DNA from 3 places in the Thauera sedimentorum genome. Region 2 is predicted to be linked to each of the others. Evidence: predicted binding sites of a transcription regulator. Region 2 holds the regulator's gene; each other region holds the start of a gene.
What was found. The regulator sigma-54, encoded in region 2, starts transcription at its own class of promoters, with help from an activator protein. The targets are predictions, from matches to a motif close to TGGCACGCTTNCTGCTNA.
Positions count from the first base shown of each region.

Region 1: IAI53_RS18685 (PEP-CTERM sorting domain-containing protein) is a predicted target of sigma-54. The motif match lies at 5,372-5,389, and genes of this name have one in related genera.
Region 3: IAI53_RS04575 (urease accessory protein UreD) is a predicted target of sigma-54. The motif match lies at 2,237-2,254, and genes of this name have one in related genera.

Region 1 is NZ_JACTAH010000003.1:73,129-80,539, forward strand. It holds gene IAI53_RS17660 (indolepyruvate ferredoxin oxidoreductase family protein) at 1-3,339, shown strand, start outside; gene IAI53_RS17665 (Glu/Leu/Phe/Val dehydrogenase dimerization domain-containing protein) at 3,513-4,565, shown strand; gene IAI53_RS18685 (PEP-CTERM sorting domain-containing protein) at 4,658-5,305, opposite strand; gene IAI53_RS17675 (bacteriohemerythrin) at 5,564-6,040, opposite strand; gene motD (flagellar motor protein MotD) at 6,107-6,961, opposite strand; gene IAI53_RS17685 (flagellar motor protein) at 6,993-7,411, opposite strand, start outside.
Region 2 is NZ_JACTAH010000002.1:807,630-815,040, reverse strand. It holds gene IAI53_RS13555 (CinA family protein) at 1-228, shown strand, start outside; gene recA (recombinase RecA) at 342-1,376, shown strand; gene recX (recombination regulator RecX) at 1,386-1,841, shown strand; gene lptB (LPS export ABC transporter ATP-binding protein) at 1,822-2,544, shown strand; gene IAI53_RS13535 (RNA polymerase factor sigma-54) at 2,562-4,019, shown strand; gene hpf (ribosome hibernation-promoting factor, HPF/YfiA family) at 4,040-4,363, shown strand; gene ptsN (PTS IIA-like nitrogen regulatory protein PtsN) at 4,497-4,982, shown strand; gene hprK (HPr(Ser) kinase/phosphatase) at 4,951-5,889, shown strand; gene IAI53_RS13515 (diguanylate cyclase) at 6,004-7,411, shown strand, end outside.
Region 3 is NZ_JACTAH010000001.1:1,018,647-1,026,057, forward strand. It holds gene IAI53_RS04560 (TRAP transporter substrate-binding protein) at 1-150, shown strand, start outside; gene IAI53_RS04565 (TRAP transporter small permease) at 278-796, shown strand; gene IAI53_RS04570 (TRAP transporter large permease) at 804-2,102, shown strand; gene IAI53_RS04575 (urease accessory protein UreD) at 2,264-3,148, shown strand; gene ureA (urease subunit gamma) at 3,299-3,601, shown strand; gene IAI53_RS04585 (urease subunit beta) at 3,616-3,921, shown strand; gene ureC (urease subunit alpha) at 3,921-5,630, shown strand; gene ureE (urease accessory protein UreE) at 5,732-6,217, shown strand; gene IAI53_RS04600 (urease accessory protein UreF) at 6,229-6,936, shown strand; gene ureG (urease accessory protein UreG) at 7,060-7,411, shown strand, end outside.

The DNA.
Region 1 (7,411 bases), on a different contig from region 2:
CCTGGTCTCAACGAAGACCTCGCCGCCACCGCGGTGTGGGGCACCCAGCAGGTGAACCTGGACAAGAACGCCAAATACGACGGCGTGTTCGCCATGTGGTACGGCAAGGGTCCGGGCGTGGATCGCAGCGGCGACGTGTTCCGCCACGCCAACGCGGCCGGCACTTCGAAGCACGGCGGCGTGCTGGTGATCGCCGGCGACGACCACGCGGCCAAGTCCTCCACCCTGCCCCACCAGACCGAGCACGTGTTCAAGGCGCTGATGATGCCGGTGCTCGCACCCGCCAACATCCAGGAGTACCTGGAGTACGGCCTGCACGGCTTTGCGCTGTCGCGCTACTCGGGCTGTTGGGTGGCCTTCAAGGCGCTGGCCGACACGGTGGAGACCTCGGCCTCGGTGGACGTGGACCCGTTCCGCGTGCAGACCGTGATCCCGGCCGATTTCCCGCTGCCGGCCGACGGCCTCAACATCCGCTGGCCCGATCCCCCGCTGGTTCAGGAAAAGCGCCTGGTGCACCACAAGCTCTACGCCGCGCTGGCCTATGCGCGCGCCAACCAGCTCGACCGCACGATGATCGACAGCCCCAACGCGCGCCTCGGCATCATGACCAGCGGCAAGAGCTATCTGGACGTGCGCCAGGCCCTGGAAGACCTGGGCATCGACGATCAGCTCGCCGCAGAACTGGGCATCCGCCTGTACAAAGTGGGCATGGTGTGGCCGCTGGAGGCCGAGGGCGTGCGCCGTTTCGCCGACGGCCTGGAAGAGATCCTGGTGGTTGAAGAGAAGCGCCAGTTCCTCGAATACCAGCTCAAGGAAGAGCTCTACAACTGGCGCGAGGACGTGCGCCCGCGCGTCATCGGCAAGTTCGACGAGAAGGGCGAGTGGAGCCTGCCGCACGCCGACTGGCTGCTGCCCGCGGCCAGCGAGCTGACCCCGGCGATGATCGCCCGGGTGATCGCCGCGCGCATCGCGCGCTTCCACACCTCGGACCGCATCAAGGCCCGCCTGAGCTTCCTGGAAGCCAAGGAAGCGGCGCTGGCCAAGCCGCGCCTGTCGATCGCGCGCGTGCCGCACTACTGCTCGGGCTGTCCGCACAACACCTCCACCAAGGTGCCGGAAGGCTCGCGCGCCATCGCCGGCATCGGCTGCCACTACATGGCCACCTGGCTGTCGCCGGAATCCACCGGCACCTTCTGCCAGATGGGCGGCGAAGGCGTGCCCTGGGTCGGCCAGGCGCCGTTCACCGGCACCCAGCACGTGTTCGCCAACCTGGGCGACGGCACCTACATGCACTCGGGCATCCTGGCGATCCGCCAGTCGATCGCCGCGAAGGTGAACATCACCTACAAGATCCTCTACAACGACGCGGTGGCGATGACCGGCGGCCAGCCGCACGACGGCACGCTGACCGTGCCCATCATCGCCCGCCAGCTCGCCGCCGAGGGCGTGACCAATCTCGTCGTGGTCACCGACGGCACCCCGCGCGCCTACGGCCCGTCCGACCTGCCGCACGGCACGCCGATGCGCCACCGCGACGAACTGGACGCGGTGCAGCGCGAGCTGCGCGCGGTGCCGGGCGTCTCGGCGCTGATCTACGACCAGACCTGCGCGGCCGAGAAGCGCCGCCGCCGCAAGCGCGGCAAGTTCCCCGACCCGGCCACCCGGGTGGTGATCAACGACCACGTGTGCGAAGGCTGCGGCGACTGCAGCGAGAAGTCCAACTGCATGTCGGTGGCGTCCGTCGAGACCGAGTTCGGCCGCAAGCGCACCATCGACCAGTCCTCGTGCAACAAGGACTTCTCCTGCGTGAAGGGCTTCTGCCCCTCCTTCGTCACCATCGAAGGCGGCAAGCTGAAGAAGGGCAAGGCCGCCGGCAGCCCGGCGGACGCCTTCGCCGCCCTGCCCGACCCGCAGCTGCCGGCCACCGCCGCCCCCTGGGGCATCCTGGTCACCGGCGTCGGCGGCACCGGTGTGGTCACCATCGGCGCGCTGCTCGGCATGGCCGCCCACCTGGAAGGCAAGGGCGTGAGCGTGCTCGACATGGCCGGCCTGGCGCAGAAGGGTGGCGCGGTGTGGTCTCACGTGCGCATCGCCGACCGTCCGGAGCAACTGCACGCGGCGCGCGTCGCCGCCGGTGAAGCCAACGCGGTGATCGGCTGTGACCTGGTGGTCGCCGCCAGCGACGAGTCGCTCGCCAAGATGCGCGCCGGCCACACCCGCGCGGTGATCAACAGCGACCAGACCATGACCAGCGAGTTCGTCCGCGGCTTCGCCGCCCAGGCGCGCAGCGGCGACGTCGGCGCCAACCCGGACCCGCAGTTCCCCACTTCGCCGATGGAAGGGCAGATCGTGGACGCGCTCGGCGCGCAGAACGTCGAGTTCCTCGACGCCAGCCGCCTGGCCACCGATCTGCTGGGCGACTCGATCGCCACCAACCTGTTCATGCTCGGCTACGCCTGGCAGCGCGGGCTGGTGCCGCTGTCGCGTGAGGCCATCCTGCGCGCCATCGAGATCAACGGCGCCGCGGTGGAGGCCAACAAGGCCGCCTTCCAGTGGGGCCGCCGCGCCGCGGTCGACCCGGAGGCGGTGCGCGCCGCGGCGCGGCCGCAGCTCGGCACCCCGGCGCACCACAAGCTCTCCGCCAGCCTGGACGAGCTGATCGCGCGCCGCGCCGCCCACCTCACCGACTACCAGGACGCGGCCTACGCCAAGCGCTACACCGCGCTGGTCGAACGCGTGCGCAAGGCGGAAACCGGCGTCGCGCCGGGCATGAGCCTGCTCACCGAGGCGGTGGCGCGCGGCTACCACAAGCTGCTGGCCTACAAGGACGAGTTCGAGGTGGCACGCCTGTACACCCAGACCGACTTCCTCGCCCGCATCGAGGAGCAGTTCGAAGGCGACTACAAGCTGGTCTTCCACCTCGCCCCGCCCACCCTGGCCGACAAGGACGCGACCACCGGCGAACTGAAGAAGAAGACCTACGGGCCGTGGATGCTCAAGGCCATGCGCATGCTGGCGCGCTTCCGCAGCCTGCGCGGCGGCCTGCTCGACCCCTTCGCGCGCAGCCACGACCGCAAGCTCGACCGCGAGCTGATCGCCGACTACGAGCGCATCGTCGAGGAAATCATTGGCGGGCTGGAACAGTCGAATCTGGAAGCGGCGGTCGAGCTGGCCAACATCCCGGACCGCATCCGCGGCTTCGGCCATGTGCGCGAGCGCTACCTGGCTTCCGCACGCAAGCGCCAGGCCGAGTTGCTGGACGCCTTCCGGCGCAAGGAAGCCGCGCCCGGCAGCGCGCCGCAGAAAGCCCGCAAGACCATCGCGGTGCTGGCTGGCTGAACGCCCACATCGCGGGCAAGCCCGCTCCTACCGTAGGAGCGGCCTTGGCCGCGATCACCACCGCCACCCCGGAGCAAGCAAGGATTTACCGGCAGCCGGACAGGACGTCGCGCCACAAGCGCGACGCCCCACCCGACCGCCACCACCCCCACCAAGGAAGGAGACACAAGACCATGGCCGTATTTTCCCTGAGCGATTTCGCCGACCACGAACAAGTCGTATTCGTCAGCGACGACAAGAGCGGTTTGCGCGCGATCATCGCCGTGCACAATTCCAACCTCGGCCCCGCGCTGGGCGGCTGCCGCATGTGGCCCTACGCCACCGAGGAGGAAGCGGTGCGCGACGTGCTGCGCCTGTCGCGCGGCATGACCTACAAGTCCGCGATGGCCAACCTCAAGCTGGGCGGCGGCAAGTCGGTGATCATCGGCAACCCGCGCACCCAGAAGACCCCGGAACTGCTGGCCGCCTTCGCCCGCGCGCTGGAGAACCTCTCCGGGCGCTACATCGCCGCCGAGGACTCCGGCACCAGCGTGGCCGACATGAAGTACATGTCGCAATTCACCAGCCATGTGGCGGGCGTGCACGACAAGCCCGCCGCCGACGGCAGCACCCGCAGCGGCGACCCCTCGCCGGCTACTGCCTGGGGTACCTTCGTCGGCATCAAGGCCGCGGTCAAGGAGCGCCTCGGCCGCGATTCGCTGGACGGCCTGAAGGTGGCCATCCAGGGCGTGGGCAACGTCGGCCACCACCTGGCCGGCCACCTCAAGGAGGCGGGCGCCCAGCTGTGGATCACCGACATCCAGCGCGACAACCTGCTGCGTACCGCCAAGGAGTACGACGCCACCGTGGTCGCCCCGGAAGCCATCTTCGGCCTGGACGTGGACGTGTTCGCCCCGTGCGCGATGGGCGCGATCATCAACGACACCACCATCCCGCAGCTGAAGGCCAGCGTCGTCGCCGGCGCGGCCAACAACCAGCTCGCCGAGTCGCGCCACGGCGCCGAGCTGATGCGCCGCGGCATCCTCTACGCGCCGGACTACGTGATCAACGCCGGCGGCATCATCGACGTGTACTACGAGCGCGTGGGTTACGACGAGGCCACGGTGACCGCGCACGTCGCCGGCATCTACGACAACCTGATGGAGATCTTCGCCCGCGCGCGCAGCGAGGAGCGCCCGACCGGCGAGGTGGCCGACGTGATCGCGGAGGAGCGCTTCCGTCGCTGAACCGCCGCCGCGCATGAAACGACTACGGCGACCCCGCGGGGTCGCCGTAGTCGTATTGGCGCGCCGCGATGCTCGCGGCGCAGGGACAAGGCTCAGATCGCCTTGCGCCGGCGCATGCCGGCCAGCCCCGCAAGTCCGAGCCCCAGCAGGGCCAGGGAACCCGGCTCGGGCACACCTTGCTCCTGGGTGGTGACATTGAGCGTGAAGGACCGGAACAGGATGGGATCGGCACCGACGGTGTCGCCGATACGCAGCGTCCACAACCCGAACACATCGGTACCGTCAAAGGCCGACAGGCTGCCCACCGGACGGAAGCTGCCGGACTGGATGGTGCCGGGCAGCGCACTGGCCGCCTCGTCGTCGAAGGTGTTGGTCACGTCGATGCTGCTGCCCGGGCCGCTGAAATAGCTCGACGGGAACAGGCTGACGGCGATACCGGTAGGACCGGTCAGCATCATGTAGGCCTCCCCAGGGAAGGGAAAGCTGCCGCCGTTGCAGAAGTAGTTGGCGGTGAAGCCCTGACCGCACTTGCTCCACGACACCGTGATGTTCAGGTCGGTGATCAGCCCGCCCGACACGATGTTGACGCTGCGATCGATGAACGAGTCATCGGCTGAGCCGCCGACCGAATTGGTCGCCGACACCAGCGCCGCGTGTGCGGCAGGCGCCGCGAAACCGATGCCGAGGGCGATGAGGGAAGAAGCCAGGTGGCGCCCGGCGGTGTGCAGGAAGGTCCGCATGATTGCTCCAGCGAGTCGGGAATTGTCCGCGGGCCGCATCGGACGCGACACCGCACTCCGCGATGTACAGCAATATCCGTTCCAGGACACCGTAATGGAAGAGCATTCCCCGCTGGATCAGAGGCTTAGCTTGGAATTACCGCAATGCAGGTATGCATGGATACCTGCATCTGAGTAAAAGTGTAAAGAAAATCGACGCTTCGACACGCTCGGAATCTCGTGCTGGCGCAAGGCTGCCGAGCAGTCTTCCTCCGCGTCTCAGCGCCAGAACTGCCACCAGCGCCGCTGCTTCATCGCCTGCTGCATCGCCGGCATCCAGTCGGCGCGGGTGCCGTGCTCCTGGTACCACTTGCCGAAGCGCTTGTCGGATTCGCAGATGTGGCGCACCAGCCACACGCGCAGGAAGTGCAGCAGTTCGAAGGTGATCGAGGCCTCGCCAGAGTCGAGCTTCTGCTGCAGCGCACGTACCTGGTCGATGAGCGCCTCATGGTAGATGCGGTGCTCGGCGTAGTCCGGGTAGGCCGAGTCGCGCATCATGCGTTCCTCGACCGCGAAGTGGGTACGGGTGTAGTCCACCAGCTCGTCCAGCGTGCTGCGCACCGCCGCCGAGCCGCGCCGCTCACGCACCGCCGTGTGCAACTGGTTGAGCAGGCCGACGAGTTCGAAGTGCTGGTCGTCGATGTCGCCGACACCCACGCTGAACTCGTCACTCCACTGGAAAAGCTCCGCCATCATCGCGCTCCGCCTTGTCTCGAATGTTGCAATGATGTGACGGATGCGGCGGCGCAATATTGACCCAAATCAAGGTTCCAAAATGGTGTCGCCAGGCGGCGTTTCGGGCAACACCGAGCGGATCGGATCGTCCGGGCGGATGCGCCCCGGCGCCGTGCCCGGCGGCGGTTCGGCGATCATCGACTCGATCAGGATGGTCACCCGCCGGTTGCGCGCGCGGCCGTCTTCCGTGCTGTTGGGCGCCACCGGACGCTGGTCGGCGTAGCCGGCCGCGGTGAGCCGTTCGGGATTGACGCCGGACTCGACGAACAGCCGCACCACCGACGAGGCCCGCACCGCCGACAGCTCCCAGTTGGACGGGAAGCGGAAGGTGTTGATCGGCACGTTGTCGGTATGACCCTCGATGGTGATCGAGAAGGTGGCCGCCGCGAGCACGCCGGCCACGGCCTGCAGCGCGGACACCGCCTCGCTGCCCAGGGTGGCCTCGCCGGGCGGGAACAGCGCGCTGGCGTTGATTTCCACGGTGATGCCGTGGGCGCCTTCGGTCACCGTCACCTGGCCGTCGCGGGTCAGCGGTCCGAGCACGCGACGGATCTCGTCGGCCATGTTGTTCATCCGCTTGGCGATGTCGCGGCGGCGCTGCTCTTCCTGGACCTGCTCGGGTGTCTTGCGGGCGATCGGCGGCACCACCGAACCGGAGATCACCGCGGGCTCGGTGACCTGCTGGGCGCCTTCGAGGATGGCCCCGCTGCGGAAGGCCTGCATCAGGGAATCGGACAGTACGCGGTACTTGCCCTCGTTGATCGAGCTGAGCGAGTACATCACCACGAAGAAGGCGAACAGCAGGGTGATGAAGTCCGCGTACGAGACGAGCCAGCGCTCGTGGTTCTCGTGTTCTTCCTCAGCCTTGCGTCGCCGCCCCATGGGAACCGCCCCTCCTCGTCCGGCCGCGGCCTCAGACGATGTAGCCCTGCATGCGCCCTTCGATGATGCGCGGGTTGTCGCCGTTGGCGATCCCCACCAGGCCGTCGACCAGCATCTCGCGCTGCGAGACCATGCTGGCGATATGCGCCTGGAGCTTCTTGGCGATCGGCAGGAAGATCAGGTTGGCCGAGCCCACGCCGTAGATGGTGGCGACGAAGGCGACCGCGATGCCCGAGCCGAGCTTGGACGGATCGGACAGGTTCTCCATGACGTGGATCAGCCCCATCACCGCGCCCAGGATGCCGATGGTGGGCGCATAGCCGCCGGCGGCCTCCCAGATCTTGGAACCGAGCTTCATCTGCGCCTCCCAGGCGGAGATCTCCACGTCCATGACCTCACGCAGGCGATCGGGCTCGACCCCGTCGACCAGCAGCTGCAGGCCCTTCTGCA
Region 2 (7,411 bases):
CGCGCCGACGTGGCGGTGGCGGTATCCGGCGTCGCCGGCCCGTCCGGCGGCAGCGCCGCCAAGCCGGTCGGCACCGTCTGCGTCGGCTGGGGCGCCTGCGGCCATCCACCGCACGTCGAAACCCTGCTGTTTACCGGCGACCGCGAGGCCGTCCGGCGGCAAACGGTGGCGCACGCCCTGGGCCGGCTCATCGCGCTGGCGGGCGGCGAAGGCCCGCCGATTGCTTGATGTAAATCCATACAGTCAATAGACTGCGGACTGGCACGTCCCGCCCCCATCTGCCCGGGCACATTCCAGCAAACTCTGTGCCATAATCCGCCAATCACTCAGGAATATCTCTCATGGACGACAACAAGGCCAAGGCGCTTGCCGCCGCGCTCTCGCAGATCGAGAAACAGTTCGGCAAGGGTTCGATCATGCGCATGGGCGACGGCAGCATCGAGCGCGACATCCAGACCGTCTCGACCGGCTCGCTGGGCCTCGACATCGCACTGGGCCTGGGCGGCCTGCCGCGCGGCCGGGTGGTCGAGATCTACGGCCCGGAATCGTCCGGCAAGACCACGCTGACCCTGCAGGTCATCGCCGAGATGCAGAAGCTCGGCGGCACCGCGGCCTTCATCGACGCCGAGCACGCGCTCGACGTCGGTTACGCCGAGAAGCTCGGGGTGAACATCTCCGACCTGCTGATCAGCCAGCCGGACACCGGCGAGCAGGCGCTGGAGATCGCCGACATGCTGGTGCGCTCCGGCGGGGTGGACATCGTGGTCATCGACTCGGTCGCCGCGCTCACCCCCAAGGCCGAAATCGAAGGCGAGATGGGCGACCAGCTGCCCGGCCTGCAGGCCCGCCTGATGTCGCAGGCGCTGCGCAAGCTCACCGCCAACATCAAGCGCACCAACACCCTGGTGATCTTCATCAACCAGATCCGCATGAAGATCGGCGTGATGTTCGGCAACCCCGAGACCACCACCGGCGGCAACGCGCTGAAGTTCTACTCCAGCGTGCGCATGGACATCCGCCGCACCGGCACCATCAAGCGCGGCGAAGAGGTGGTCGGCTCCGAGACCAAGGTCAAGGTGGTCAAGAACAAGGTCGCCCCGCCGTTCAAGGAAGCGCGCTTCGACATCCTCTACGGCGAGGGCGTCTCCCGCGAGGGCGAGATCATCGACCTCGGCGTGGACAACAAGATCGTCGACAAGTCGGGCGCCTGGTACGCCTACAACGGCGACAAGATCGGCCAGGGCAAGGACAATGTGCGCGAGTTCCTGCGCGCCAACCCGGCGCTGGCGCGCGAGATCGAGAACAAGGTGCGCGTCGCCCTGGGCCTGAAGGAGCTGCCCGCGCTGGGTGGCGAACCGGCTGCTGCCGCGGCCTGATCTGCGATCATGGCGGAAGCGGGCCTGCGCGAGCGCGCACTGCGCTACCTGGCCCAGCGCGAGTACTCGCGCGCCGAGCTGGCACGCAAGCTCGCCGGCCACGGCAGCGCGCCGGAGATCGACGCGGTGCTCGACCGCCTGACGGAGCTGGAACTGCTCTCCGATGCACGCTTCGCCGCGGCCTGGGTGCGCAGCAAGGCAGGGCGTTTCGGCGCCGCGCGGCTGCGCCACGATCTGGCCAGCCGCGGCGTGGCCGCCGAGTTGATCGAGGCGGCGCTGGAGGGCGAGGCTGGGGACGAGGAGCTCGACCGCGCGCGTCGCGTGTGGCGGGCGAAGTTCGGCCAGGCGCCGGCCGATGCGCGCGAATGGGCGCGCCAGGCGCGCTTCCTGCAAGGTCGCGGCTTTGCCGCCGCGGTAATCCGCAAGCTGTTGAAAGAGACCCCGGATGAGTCTGCTGAAGGTTGAAGGACTGCAGAAACGCTACAAGGCACGCACCGTCGTGCACGACGTCGGCTTCACGGTCGACGGCGGCGAGGTCGTCGGCCTGCTGGGGCCCAACGGCGCGGGCAAGACCACCTGTTTCTACATGATCGTCGGCCTGGTACGCGCCGATGGCGGCGAGATCACCCTCGACGACGCCCGCCTGACCCACCTGCCGATCCACGAGCGAGCGCGCCGCGGCTTGTCCTACCTGCCGCAGGAGATGAGCGTGTTCCGCAAGCTCACCGTGGAGGAGAACATCCGCGCGGTGCTGGAACTGCAGAAGCTCGACCGCGACGCCATCGACCAGCGCCTGGAAACCCTGCTCGACGAACTGAACATTGCCCACCTGCGCGACAGCATGGCGGTGTCGCTTTCCGGCGGCGAACGCCGGCGCTGCGAGATCGCCCGCGCACTGGCCACCGACCCGCGGCTGATCCTGCTCGACGAGCCCTTCGCCGGCGTGGACCCGATTGCGGTGCTCGACATCCAGAAGATCATCCGCTTCCTCAAGCAGCGCGGCATCGGCGTGCTGATCACCGATCACAACGTGCGCGAGACGCTGGGCATCTGCGACCGCGCCTACATCATCAGCGAAGGCCGGGTGCTCGCCAGCGGCCAGCCCGACCAGATCGTGCGCGACGAGCGCGTGCGCCAGGTCTATCTCGGCGAACACTTCCGCCTCTGAGCGCCAGCGACACCAGCATGAAACCGACCCTCCAGCTCAAGCTCTCGCAGCACCTCACGCTCACCCCGCAACTGCAGCAGTCGATCAAGCTGCTGCAGCTGTCCACCATCGAGCTGAACCAGGAGATCGAGCGCTTCCTGCTGGAGAACCCCATGCTCGAGCGCGAGGACGGCGACGGCAGCGAGTTCGGCGCCGCGCAGCCGATCGGCAGCGCGCCGGCCAGCAGCACCGCCGAAGCGCCGGCTGCGGCCGAGGGCGGCGAAGGCGGGCGCGAGGAGGCGCCCGAGCACGATGCCGCGAGCTATGACGAGGCCGGTGAATGGCTGAGCGCCGCGGGCAGCGGCAGCACCCGCCGCGACGATGACGACGACGTCGATTTCCAGGAGTTCCAGGCCGCCGAAACCTCGCTGCGCGACCACCTCGACCAGCAGGTCGCGCTCTCCCCGCTGACCGACCGCGACCGCGCCCTGGTGCGCTTCATCATCGAGGCGCTCGACGACGACGGCTATCTGCACCAGTCGCTGGAAGAACTGCTGCCGCTGCTGCCGGAGGAGCTCGACCTCGATCTGGACGACCTGAGCATCGCGCTGCGCCATGTGCAGAACCTGGAGCCTGCCGGCATCGGCGCGCGCACCCCGCAGGAATGCCTGAGCCTGCAGCTGCGCGCCACGCCCGCGGACACCACGCGCGACCTGGCGCTGCGCATCGTCGACCACCACCTGGAACTGCTCGCCGAGCGCAATTTCGTCAAGCTCAAGCGCCTGCTGTCCTGCGACGACGACGCGCTGCGCGCGGCCCATGCGCTGATCTGCAGTCTGGACCCGCACCCGGGCTCGCGCTACGCCGCGCAGGAAACCCGCTACGTGATCCCCGACGTGGTGGTGCGCAAGCTGCGCGGCCACTGGACCGTGAGCCTCAACCCCGAGGCCATGCCCAAGCTGCGCATCAACGCGCTGTACGCGCAGATCCTGCAGCAGAACCGCGGCAACGGCGGCGGCCTGACCGGGCAGCTGCAGGAGGCGCGCTGGCTGATCAAGAACGTGCAGCAGCGCTTCGACACCATCCTGCGCGTCTCCCAGGCCATCGTTGACCAGCAGCGACAGTTCTTCGATCATGGGGAGGTGGCGATGCGCCCGCTCACGCTGCGCGAGATCGCGGACCAGTTGGAACTGCACGAATCCACCGTGTCGCGGGTCACCACCCAGAAATTCATGGCCACGCCCAGGGGGGTGTTCGAGCTCAAGTATTTTTTCGGCAGTCACGTCGCCACCGATACCGGTGGGGCGGCATCCTCCACTGCGATTCGCGCGCTGATTCGCCAGCTGGTGGATGCCGAAGACAGAAAGAAGCCCCTGTCCGACGCCAAGATTGCCGATCTGTTGGGCCAGCAGGGTATCGTCGTCGCGCGGCGCACCATCGCCAAATACCGCGAATCGCTCAATATCCCGCCGGTCAGTATGCGCAAGACGATCTGATCTGAAAAAGAGGAGTCATCATGAATCTCACCATCACCGGGCATCATGTCGAAGTCACCCCGGCCATCCGCGACTACGTGAGCTCGAAGCTGGACCGCGTCATTCGCCACTTCGACAACGTCACCAGCGTCGGAGTGATCCTGTCGGTGGAAAAGCTCGACCAGAAGGCGGAAGTCACCCTGCACACGCGCGGCAAGGACATCTTCGTCGAAGCCCACGATGGCGACATGTATGCCGCGATCGACGCGATGACCGACAAGCTCGACCGCCAGGTCCAGAAGCACAAGCAGAAGGTCCAGGAGCACAATCACGAAGCGCTGAAGCACCAGAACAGCGAGCTGTGATCCCTTCACTACTTCTTTCGGCCTAGGGTGTGGGTATAATTCGCGCGTTTTCCGAACCGCGTCGCCAACCGACACCCGACCGCCCCCGCCCGCGCGGCACCCTGCGGTCCTGTGCCGCGCGGGGCTTGACCCAATGAGCCTGATCGCCCAACTCCTCCCCCTGTCCAACGTGGTCATCGACCTCGACGCGAGCAGCAAGAAGCGCGTGTTCGAGCAAGCCGGGCTGCTGTTCGAGAACCATCAGGGCATCGCGCGCAGCGTGGTGTTCGACAGTCTGTTCTCCCGCGAACGCCTCGGTTCGACCGGGCTGGGGCAGGGCATCGCCATTCCTCACGGCCGCATCAAGGGCCTGCAGGAAGCGGCCGGCGCCTTCTTCCGGCTCGCCACCCCGGTACAGTTCGACGCCCCCGACGGCCGCCCGGTGAACCTGCTGTTCATCCTGCTGGTCCCGGAGCAAGCCAACGAGACCCATCTGCAACTGCTCTCCGAACTGGCCCAGATGTTCAGCGACCGCGCCTTCCGCGAGGAACTGCAGAACGCACCCGACCCGGCCACCATCCATGCCCTGTTCGCCAGCTGGGGACCCCATGCGACAGACGAGCGTCGCGCGGCTGTATGAGTCGCTGCGCCAACGCCTCGCGCTGACCCACGTCTGCGGCGCGCTGGACACCGCGATCGCCGTTTCCGAAGAGCGCATCTGGCCCGCCGACCTGGTCGGCCACCTCAACCTCATCCACCCGCAGCGCCTGCAGATCCTGGGGGCCGCGGAGCTCGCCTGGGCGCGCCGCCAGTCGCGCGAGAAGATCGCCCATCACCTCAACGAGATCCTCGCCGCCCGCCCGCCCGCGATCGTGGTGGCCGACGGCTGCGAGATTCCCGGCCTGCTCCACGGGCTGTGCGAGAACATCGGCGTGGCGCTGTTCACCACGCCGCAGCCCTCGGCCGGCGTGGTCGACCAGCTCCGCCAGTACCTGTCGCGCCAGCTGGCGGAGAAGGTCTCCCTGCACGGCGTGTTCATGGACGTGCTCGGCCTGGGCGTGTTCATCACCGGCAACTCGGGGGCCGGCAAGTCTGAGCTTGCGCTGGAGCTGATCTCGCGCGGCCACGGCCTGGTGGCCGACGACATCGTCGAGTTCTCGCACATCGCTCCCACCGTGCTGGAAGGGCGCTGCCCCGAACTGCTGCAGGACTTCATCGAGGTGCGCGGGCTGGGCATCCTCAACATCCGCACCATCTTCGGCGAGACCGCCTGCCGGCGGAAGATGCGCCTGCGCCTGGTCTGCCACCTGGAACGCCGCCAGCCCGGCCAGGACGACCCTTCGCGCCTGCCCCTGCACCAGGAGGTGCAGGACGTGCTGGGCGTGCAGGTGCCGCGGGTCATCCTGCCGGTGGCCGCCGGGCGCAACCTCGCGGTGCTGCTCGAGGCCGCGGTGCGTTCCACCATCCTGCAGTTGCGCGGCATCGACTCCACCCAGGAGTTCATCGACCGGCAAAGCCGCGCCCTGGCATGCGATCTGCCCGACTGAGCGGCTCGCTCCCGGACGGCCCGATGGCCGGCCAGGCTGCTTCGCTGCGCTGCACGATTGTGTACGCGGCCGTCATGCCACATAATTGCCGATTGCCGCAAACACAGTCGCGCGATGACCGCCCTGCCGCCCCACCCGTTCGACGACCGCCTGTACGCCCTGCGCACCCGTTGGGAGCAGTACGTTGCCGACGGCCAGCTCGAGCAGTTCATCGAGTTCGCCGTGGCGGTCAACAGCCTCGCCGAACACTTCGCCCGCCTGCGCCTGCCCGGCCTGAGCCGGCTGTGTGAAGGGCTGGAAAACGCCGTTCTCGCCCGCATCGGCGACGCGGGCTCCCATCCGATGCGCCCGCAGGAGATGGTGGCGCTGCAGCGCCAGATCGACGCGCTGTTCGGCTCGATCGCCACCTCGCAGCCCAGCGTCCCGGTGCGCCGGGCCGAGGAGAAGGCGCCGGCGCGCGACCTCGAATGGCACCGGCCGCGCAGCGTATGGATCGTGGCCGCGGCGGACCGCGAGGACGTGGCCGACGGCCTGCAGCGTCAGCTCAACTACTTCGGCTTCCGCGTCCTGCGCATGGGCTGGGACGCCGAAGGCGAAGTCGAGCCCGGCGAGGCACCGCTCGCGGTGCTGTTCATTCCCGCGGGCAGTACCGCCGAGGCCGCCGAGCTGGCCCGCATCGAAGCCTGCCGCAAGGCCTGTCCCGCCAGCCAGCTGTTCTATCTCGGCGTGGCCTCGGTCATCGACCCCATAGTGGCGCTGATGCGCGCCGGCATCGACGTGGCCATCCCCGACGACGAACAGCCGTCCATGGTGGTCAACCGCCTGCTCGACCTGATCCAGACCGAAGAGCAGGAGCGCTACCGCGTGCTGGTGGTGGAGGACTCGCGGGTCGCCTCCACGCTGATCTGCCGCACGCTGACCGAGCATGGCATCGACAGCCACGCCATCGCCGACCCGGGCCGGCTGCTGGAAGTGCTGGAGTCCTATCGCCCGGACCTGATCCTGATGGACATGCACATGCCGCGCTTCAACGGGGTCGAAGCCACCCGCGTGCTGCGCCAGATGTCCGCCTACCAGACCCTGCCCATCGTCTACCTGTCCGGCGAATCGAACATCGGCATGCAGGTCGAGGCCCTGCGCCTGGGCGGCGACCAGTTCCTCATCAAGCCCTTCAACCCGGTGCTGCTGGCCGCGGTGGTCAAGACCAAGATCGCCCGCTTCCGCGACATGCAGCGCTCGACCCGGGTGGACGGCCTCACCGGCCTGCTCAACCACTCGGCCGCCAAGGCCAGGCTCAAGGCCATGGTGGAGTCCGCCGCGCCGGGCGAGCGCTTCACTGTGGCGATGATAGACATCGACCACTTCAAGGCGGTCAACGACACCTACGGCCACCCGGTCGGCGACCAGGTGATCCGCGGGCTGGCCTGGCTGCTCAAGGCCCGCCTGCGCGAAGGCGACCTGATCGGGCGCTACGGCGGCGAAGAGTTCATCGTCGCCCTGCCCGGCACCGATCCGGCCCTGG
Region 3 (7,411 bases), on a different contig from region 2:
CTCAAGGCCAACAACATGAAGGTGCTGCCGGCTTCCGACGCGCTGCAGGCCGAGCTGCTGAAGGTGGGCGAGAAGATGACCGCCGAGTGGGTGGAACGCGCCGGCGCCGACGGGCAGAAGATTCTCGACGCCTACCGCGCGGCCCGGTAACGCGACCGCCCCCCTGTAGGAGCGGCCTTGGCCGCGATCCGCCGCTTGGGTGCGGCGATGAACGCCGCTATCGCGGGCAAGCCCGCTCCTACGCGTTTTTTCTTGGTTCATCTGTCAGGAGTCCGCCATGAGAGCGTTCCTCGATTCCCTCTACCGCCTGTCCGGCGCACTGGCCGCGGTCGGCATGGTCGCCACGCTCGTCATGGTGTCCGCCGGCATCGTCAGCCGGCCGCTGGGCATCTACCTGCCCGGCACCGACGACTACGCGGGCTACGCCATGGCCGCCTGCGGCTTCCTGGCGCTGGCCTACACCTTCAAGCACGGCGAGCACATTCGCGTGAGCCTGGTCATCGAGCGTGCCGGCCCGCGCCTGCGCCGCGCCCTCGAATGCTTCTCGCTGGCCTCGGCCACCGCGGTGGTCGCCATGCTGGCCTGGTACTCGGTGCGCCTGGCCTGGCAATCGCACGAGTTCGAGGAGATCTCGCAGGGCGTCGATGCGACGCCGCTGTGGATCCCTCAGCTGTCGATGGCCTTTGGCGCGCTGGTGCTGCTGATCGCAGTAGTCGACGACCTGGTGCTCGCCACCCTGGGGCGCGAGCCGCGACGCCTGGCCACGGCCGGCGGCGAAGCCGTGCGCATGGAGTGAGCCGGACATGGAACTGACCATTGCTGCACTCCTGATCGGCCTGATGCTGGCGCTGCTGGCCGGCGGGCTGTGGATCGGCCTGGCGCTGATGGCCATCGGCATCCTCGGCACGCTCGGCTTCACCCCGCGTGCGCCGGGCGACGGCATGGCGGTCGCGATCTGGGGGGCGAACTCCAGCTGGACGCTGACCGCGCTGCCGCTCTTCCTGTGGATGGGCGAGATCCTCTTCCGCACCAAGCTCTCCGAGGACATGTTCAAGGGCCTGTCGCCCTGGCTGGAGCGCCTGCCGGGCCGCCTGCTGCACACCAACATCATCGGCTGTACGCTGTTCGCCGCGGTGTCCGGCTCCTCGGCGGCCACCTGCGCGACCATCGGCAAGATCGCGCTGCCCGAGCTCACCCGCCGCGGCTACCCGGAGTCGATGGCGCTGGGCACGCTGGCCGGCGCGGGTACGCTGGGGCTGCTGATCCCGCCGTCCATCATCATGATCGTCTACGGCGTGTCGGCCGACGTATCTATCGCCAAGCTGTTCATCGGCGGCGTGCTGCCCGGCATCCTGCTCGCCGGGCTGTTCATGGGCTGGGTGGTGGGCTGGTCGCTGCTGAACCATGCGCGCATCCCGCCGGCCGACCTGCGCACCAACTTCGTCGGCAAGCTGCGCGCCTCGCGCAACCTGATCCCGGTGATTCTGCTGATTGGCGGCGTGCTCGGCTCGATCTACGCCGGCATCGCCACCGCCACCGAGGCGGCGGCGATCGGCGTGGTCGGCAGCCTGATCATCGCCGCCAGCCAGAAGTCGCTCACCCGCAAGAGCTTCATCGATGCGCTGATGGGCGCCACCCGGCTGTACTGCATGATCGCGCTCATCCTCGGCGGTTCGGCCTTCCTGACCCTGGCCATGGGTTATATCGGCCTGCCGCGCCATCTGGCCGAATGGATAGGTTCGCTCGGCCTGTCGCAGGGCATGCTGCTGGTGGCGCTGGCGGTATTCTTCGTGCTGCTCGGCTGCTTCCTCGACGGCATTTCCATCGTGGTGCTCACCATGGCGGTGCTGCTGCCCACCATCCACGCGGCGGGCATCGATCCGCTGTGGTTCGGCGTGTTCGTGGTGGTGGTGGTGGAGATGGCCCAGATCACCCCGCCTGTGGGCTTCAACCTGTTCGTGCTGCAGGGGCTCACCGGCAAGCAGATCACCGAGATCGCGCGTTACGCGCTGCCGTATTTCCTGCTGATGGTGCTGGCGGTGGTGCTGCTCTACCTGTTCCCCGGCCTGGTGACCTGGCTCCCCGCCCATATGATGGGCTGAAACCGGGCACGACCCGAAGGTGTGCACTGCAATGGTGCATGAACGGCCCGCGGCGCTTGCGTTGCGGGCCGTTTTGCATCTGGAGTGGCTGGTTATTGAGGGCAAGATGCTGATCTGAAAGCATTTAGACGATCTGGCGCGCCGATTGCTAAATAGCCGGCATGAACGCCGTCACCGAGCGCCCGGACCTCCTCGCCCAGCCCGCCGTCACGCCAGCCCGCGCCGGCTGGCATGCCGCGCTCGCGCTCGAGTACCGGCGCCGCGGCGCGCGCACCCTGCTCGCCGCACGCCGCCACCATGGCCCCCTGGTGGTGCAGCGCCCGCTCTACCCGGAAGGCGAGGCGGTGTGCCACACCATCCTGGTGCATCCGCCAGCCGGCATCGTCGGCGGCGACCATCTGAACTTCTCCGCCACGCTGGGCGAGGGCGCCCACGTACTGCTGACCACGCCCGGCGCCGGCAAGTGGTATCGCTCGGCCGGTGGCGATACGCCGCCGGGACGCTTCGACCAGCGCATCGAACTGGCCGCCGGCGCACTGTGCGAATGGCTGCCGCAGGAGAGCATCGTCTATGACGGTGCGCTGGGCGAGCAGACCCTGGCGGTGGAACTCGCCGGCGACGCCTGCTTCATCGGCAGCGAGATGCTGTGCCTGGGCCGCACCGGTTCCGGCGAGCGCTTCAACCGCGGCGCGCTGGCGCTGTCCACCCGCATCAGCCGCGACGGCCGTCCGCTGTGGCTGGAAGCCGGCCGCATCGACGGCGGCGGCGCGCTGCTCGATTCCCCCGCCGGGCTCGCCGGCCAGCCGGTGGTCGGCACGCTGCTGGCCGCCAGCCCGCAAGTGGACGAGGCGCTGCGCGATGCCTGCCGGGAGATCCCGCCCGCTGCAGGCGAGGGCGGCGTGACCCTGCTGCCCGGGCTGCTGGTAGCGCGCTGGCTGGGGCCGCAGGCCGAAGCCGGGCAGCACTGGCTGCGTGCGTTGTGGCAGGTGTTGCGCCCGGCGCTCGCCGGCCGCGCGGCCGAGAAGCCGCGGATATGGAGTACCTAGTGTCAGGCGAGATTGCGCATGACGCGCCCGTAGGAGCGGCCTTGGCCGCGATCCGGCCTTTGTTGAGCCGAGCGCCGCATCGCGGCCAAGGCCGCTCCTACGGGGCAGGGCGCGCGTCTGGAACGCACAACTAAGAAACGAGGAGAACCCATGGAACTGACCCCCCGCGAGAAGGACAAGCTGCTGCTGTTTACCGCCGGCCTGGTGGCCGAGCGCCGCCTCGCGCGCGGCGTGAAGCTGAACTACCCGGAGGCGGTGGCGCTGATCAGTTGCGCCATTCTGGAAGGCGCGCGCGACGGGCGCACGGTGGCCGAGCTGATGAGCTACGGCGCCACCTTGCTGACCCGCGAGCAGGTCATGGACGGCGTGCCGGAGATGATCCCCGAGATCCAGGTGGAGGCCACCTTCCCGGACGGCACCAAGCTGGTCACCGTGCATCACCCCATCCCCTGAAGGAGCGTGCAGCGATGATTCCCGGAGAAATCCTCACCCGCGAGGGCGAGATCGAACTCAACGCCGGCCGCGCCACCGTGAGCCTGACGGTGACCAACACCGGCGACCGCCCGGTGCAGGTCGGTTCGCACTACCACTTTGCCGAAACCAATGCCGCGCTCGACTTCGACCGCGCCGCCGCCCGCGGCTGCCGGCTGGACATCGCCGCCGGCACCGCGGTGCGCTTCGAGCCCGGCCAGGCGCGCACTGTGCAACTGGTGGAACTCGCCGGCGAGCGCGTGGTGTATGGCTTCAACGCCCAGGTGATGGGGAAACTCTGATGAGCACGAAGATATCCCGCCGCGCCTACGCGGAAATGTTCGGCCCCACCACCGGCGACCGCGTGCGTCTGGCCGATACCGAACTGTGGATCGAGGTCGAGCACGACTACACGGTCTATGGCGACGAGGTGAAGTTCGGCGGCGGCAAGGTGATCCGCGACGGCATGGGGCAGGGCCAGAAGGTGTCCGCCGAAGTGGCCGACACGGTGATCACCAACGCGCTGATCGTCGACCACTGGGGCATCGTCAAGGCGGATGTCGGCCTCAAGGACGGGCGCATCCAGGCCATCGGCAAGGCCGGCAACCCGGACATCCAGCCGGGTGTCACCATCGCCATCGGCGCCGGCACCGAGGTCATCGCCGGCGAGGGGCTCATCCTCACCGCCGGCGGCATCGACAGCCACATCCACTGGATCTGCCCGCAGCAGATCGAGGAGGCGCTGATGAGCGGGGTGACCACCATGCTGGGCGGCGGCACCGGGCCCGCCACCGGCACGCTGGCCACCACCTGCACGCCGGGGCCCTGGCACCTCCACCGCATGCTGGAGGCGGCCGAGGCCTTCCCGATGAACCTGGGCTTCTTCGGCAAGGGCAACGCCTCGCTGCCCGAGCCGCTGCGCGAGCAGGTCGAGGCCGGCGCCATCGGCCTGAAGCTGCACGAAGACTGGGGCACCACCCCGGCGGCCATCGACAACTGCCTCTCCGTGGCCGAGGACTACGACGTGCAGGTCGCCATCCACACCGACACGCTCAACGAATCCGGCTTCGTCGAGACCACCATCGCCGCCTTCAAGGACCGCACCATCCACACCTTCCACACCGAAGGCGCGGGCGGCGGCCACGCGCCGGACATCATCAAGGCGATCGGCCGCCCCAACGTGCTGCCGTCTTCCACCAACCCGACTCGGCCCTACACGGTGAATACCATCGACGAGCACCTCGACATGCTGATGGTGTGCCACCACCTCGATCCGGCCATTGCCGAGGACGTGGCCTTCGCCGAGAGCCGCATCCGCCGCGAGACCATCGCCGCCGAGGACATCCTGCACGACCTGGGCGGCTTCTCGATGATGTCCTCGGACTCGCAGGCCATGGGCCGGGTGGGCGAGGTCATCACCCGCACCTGGCAGACCGCACACAAGATGAAGGTGCAGCGCGGCGCGCTGCCCGAGGATGCGGCCAGCGGCGGTGCGGACAACTTCCGCATCAAGCGCTACATCGCCAAGTACACCATCAACCCGGCCATCACCCACGGCATCGCGCATGTGGTCGGCTCCATCGAGGTCGGCAAGCTCGCCGACCTGGTGCTGTGGCGCCCGGCCTTCTTCGGCGTCAAGCCCAGCCTGATCCTCAAGGGCGGGGCGATCGCCGCGGCGGCGATGGGTGACCCCAACGCCTCCATCCCCACCCCGCAGCCGGTGCACTACCGGCCGATGTTCGCCAGCTACGGCAAGGCGCTTTCGCGTTCGCTTACCTTCGTCTCGCAGGCCGCGCTGGCCAATCCGGCGGTGGCTGCGCTGGGGCTGTCCAAGCCGCTGGAGGCGGTGCGCGGCTGCCGCACCGTGCAGAAGGCCGACATGGTGCATAACGGCGCCACCCCGCAGATCGAGGTGGACCCGGAAACCTACGTGGTGCGCGCCGATGGCGAGCTGCTCGCCTGCGAGCCGGCCGCCGAGCTGCCGATGGCGCAGCGCTACTTCCTCTTCTGAACCGGAGAACGACCATGCTGACCACTCACCATGCCCCGGCAAGCGCCGCGACCGCACCCGCCAGCGCCATTCCTGCCGACACCACTGTCCGGAACCCCGCCATGCTGCTGATCGAAACCCTGTACACCGGCCACGCGGTGGCCAGCGAGCACCTCGAACTGTCCTTCGAATACCGTACCAAGAGCCGCCTGCGCGCCACCCTGAAGTCCGGCGAGGAGGTCGGCCTGTTCCTGCCGCGCGGCACCATCCTGCGCGGCGGCATGAAGCTCGCCGCGGCCGACGGGCGCATCGTCGAAGTGCTCGCCGCCCCCGAGGAGCTGCTCGAAGTGCGCTGCGCCGACGCGCTGGAACTGGCCCGCGCCGCCTACCACCTGGGCAACCGCCACGTCGCGGTGGAACTGGGCGAAGGCTGGCTGCGCATCCAGGCCGACCACGTGCTGGAAGGCATGCTCGCCGGTTTGGGCGCCACGGTGACCGCGGTCACCGCGCCCTTCGAGCCGGAAGCCGGCGCCTACGCGCATGGTCACCAGCATCCGGGCGAAGGCTCCAGCGCCGCGCGCATCCATGTGATGGGCGGCAGCTACTGAGATCGCACGCCATGCTGCCGCTCGTCCGCCTGCTGCAACTGGTCAGTCCCGCGCTGCCGGTGGGTGCCTACACCTATTCGCAGGGCCTGGAATGGGCGGTGGAGGCCGGCACCGTGCGCACCGAGGCCGATGCCGCGCGCTGGATCGGTGACCTGCTCGAACACGGCACCGGCGCCTTCGAAGCGCCGCTCGCCGCCCGCCTGCTCGCCGCCTGGGCGCAGGCCGGGGAGGGCGGTGCGGAGGCGGGTGAGGCACTGGCCGAGGTCGCCGCACTGAACGCCGACTTCCTCGCCAGCCGGGAAACCGCCGAGCTGCGCGCCGAGACCGTGCAGATGGGGTACTCGCTGGTCCGCCTGCTCACCGGTCTGCCAGCTTTCGCGGCATTGCCCGGCTGGGTGGATCGGCTGGAAGCGATCGAAGAACCGGCCTTTCCCACCGCGTGGACGGCTGCCGCGGCCGCCTGGCAGGTGCCGCCGGGCGAGGCGGTGGCCGCCTACCTGTGGGCCTGGGCGGAGAATCAGGTGATGGCCGCGGTCAAGGCGGTGCCCTTGGGACAAAGCGCCGGGCAGCGTCTGCTGGCCACGCTGGGCGAGCGCATCCCGGCGGTGGCCGAGCGCGCGCTGGTGCTGCCGCGCGGCGCCTGGAGCAACTTCTCGCCCGCGCTGGCCATCGCCAGCAGCCGGCACGAAACCCAATACACCCGGCTGTTCCGCTCGTAGAGACACGAATGAATACCCGAACCGGACCCGTAGGAGCGGCCTTGGCCGCGATGCGGTAGTGGGTGTCCTTACAGACCGTATCGCGGCCAAGGCCGCTCCTGCAAACCGAAGGAGTCGTACCCCATGAACAACACCCAACCCCTGCGCGTCGGCATCGGCGGACCGGTCGGCTCCGGCAAGACCGCCCTGACCCTGGCGCTTTGCCTGGCGCTGCGCGACAAGTACAACATCGCGGTGGTCACCAACGACATCTACACCGCCGAGGATGCGCAGTTCCTGGTGCGCAACGAGGCGCTCGCCCCGGAGCGCATCATCGGCGTGGAAACCGGCGGCTGCCCGCACACCGCGATCCGCGAGGACGCCTCGATCAACCTGGAGGCGGTGGACCGCCTGAACCGGCGTTTCCCGGGGCTGGACATCATCTTCGTCGAGTCCGGCGGCGACAACCTGGCGGCGACCTTCTCGCCGGAGCTCT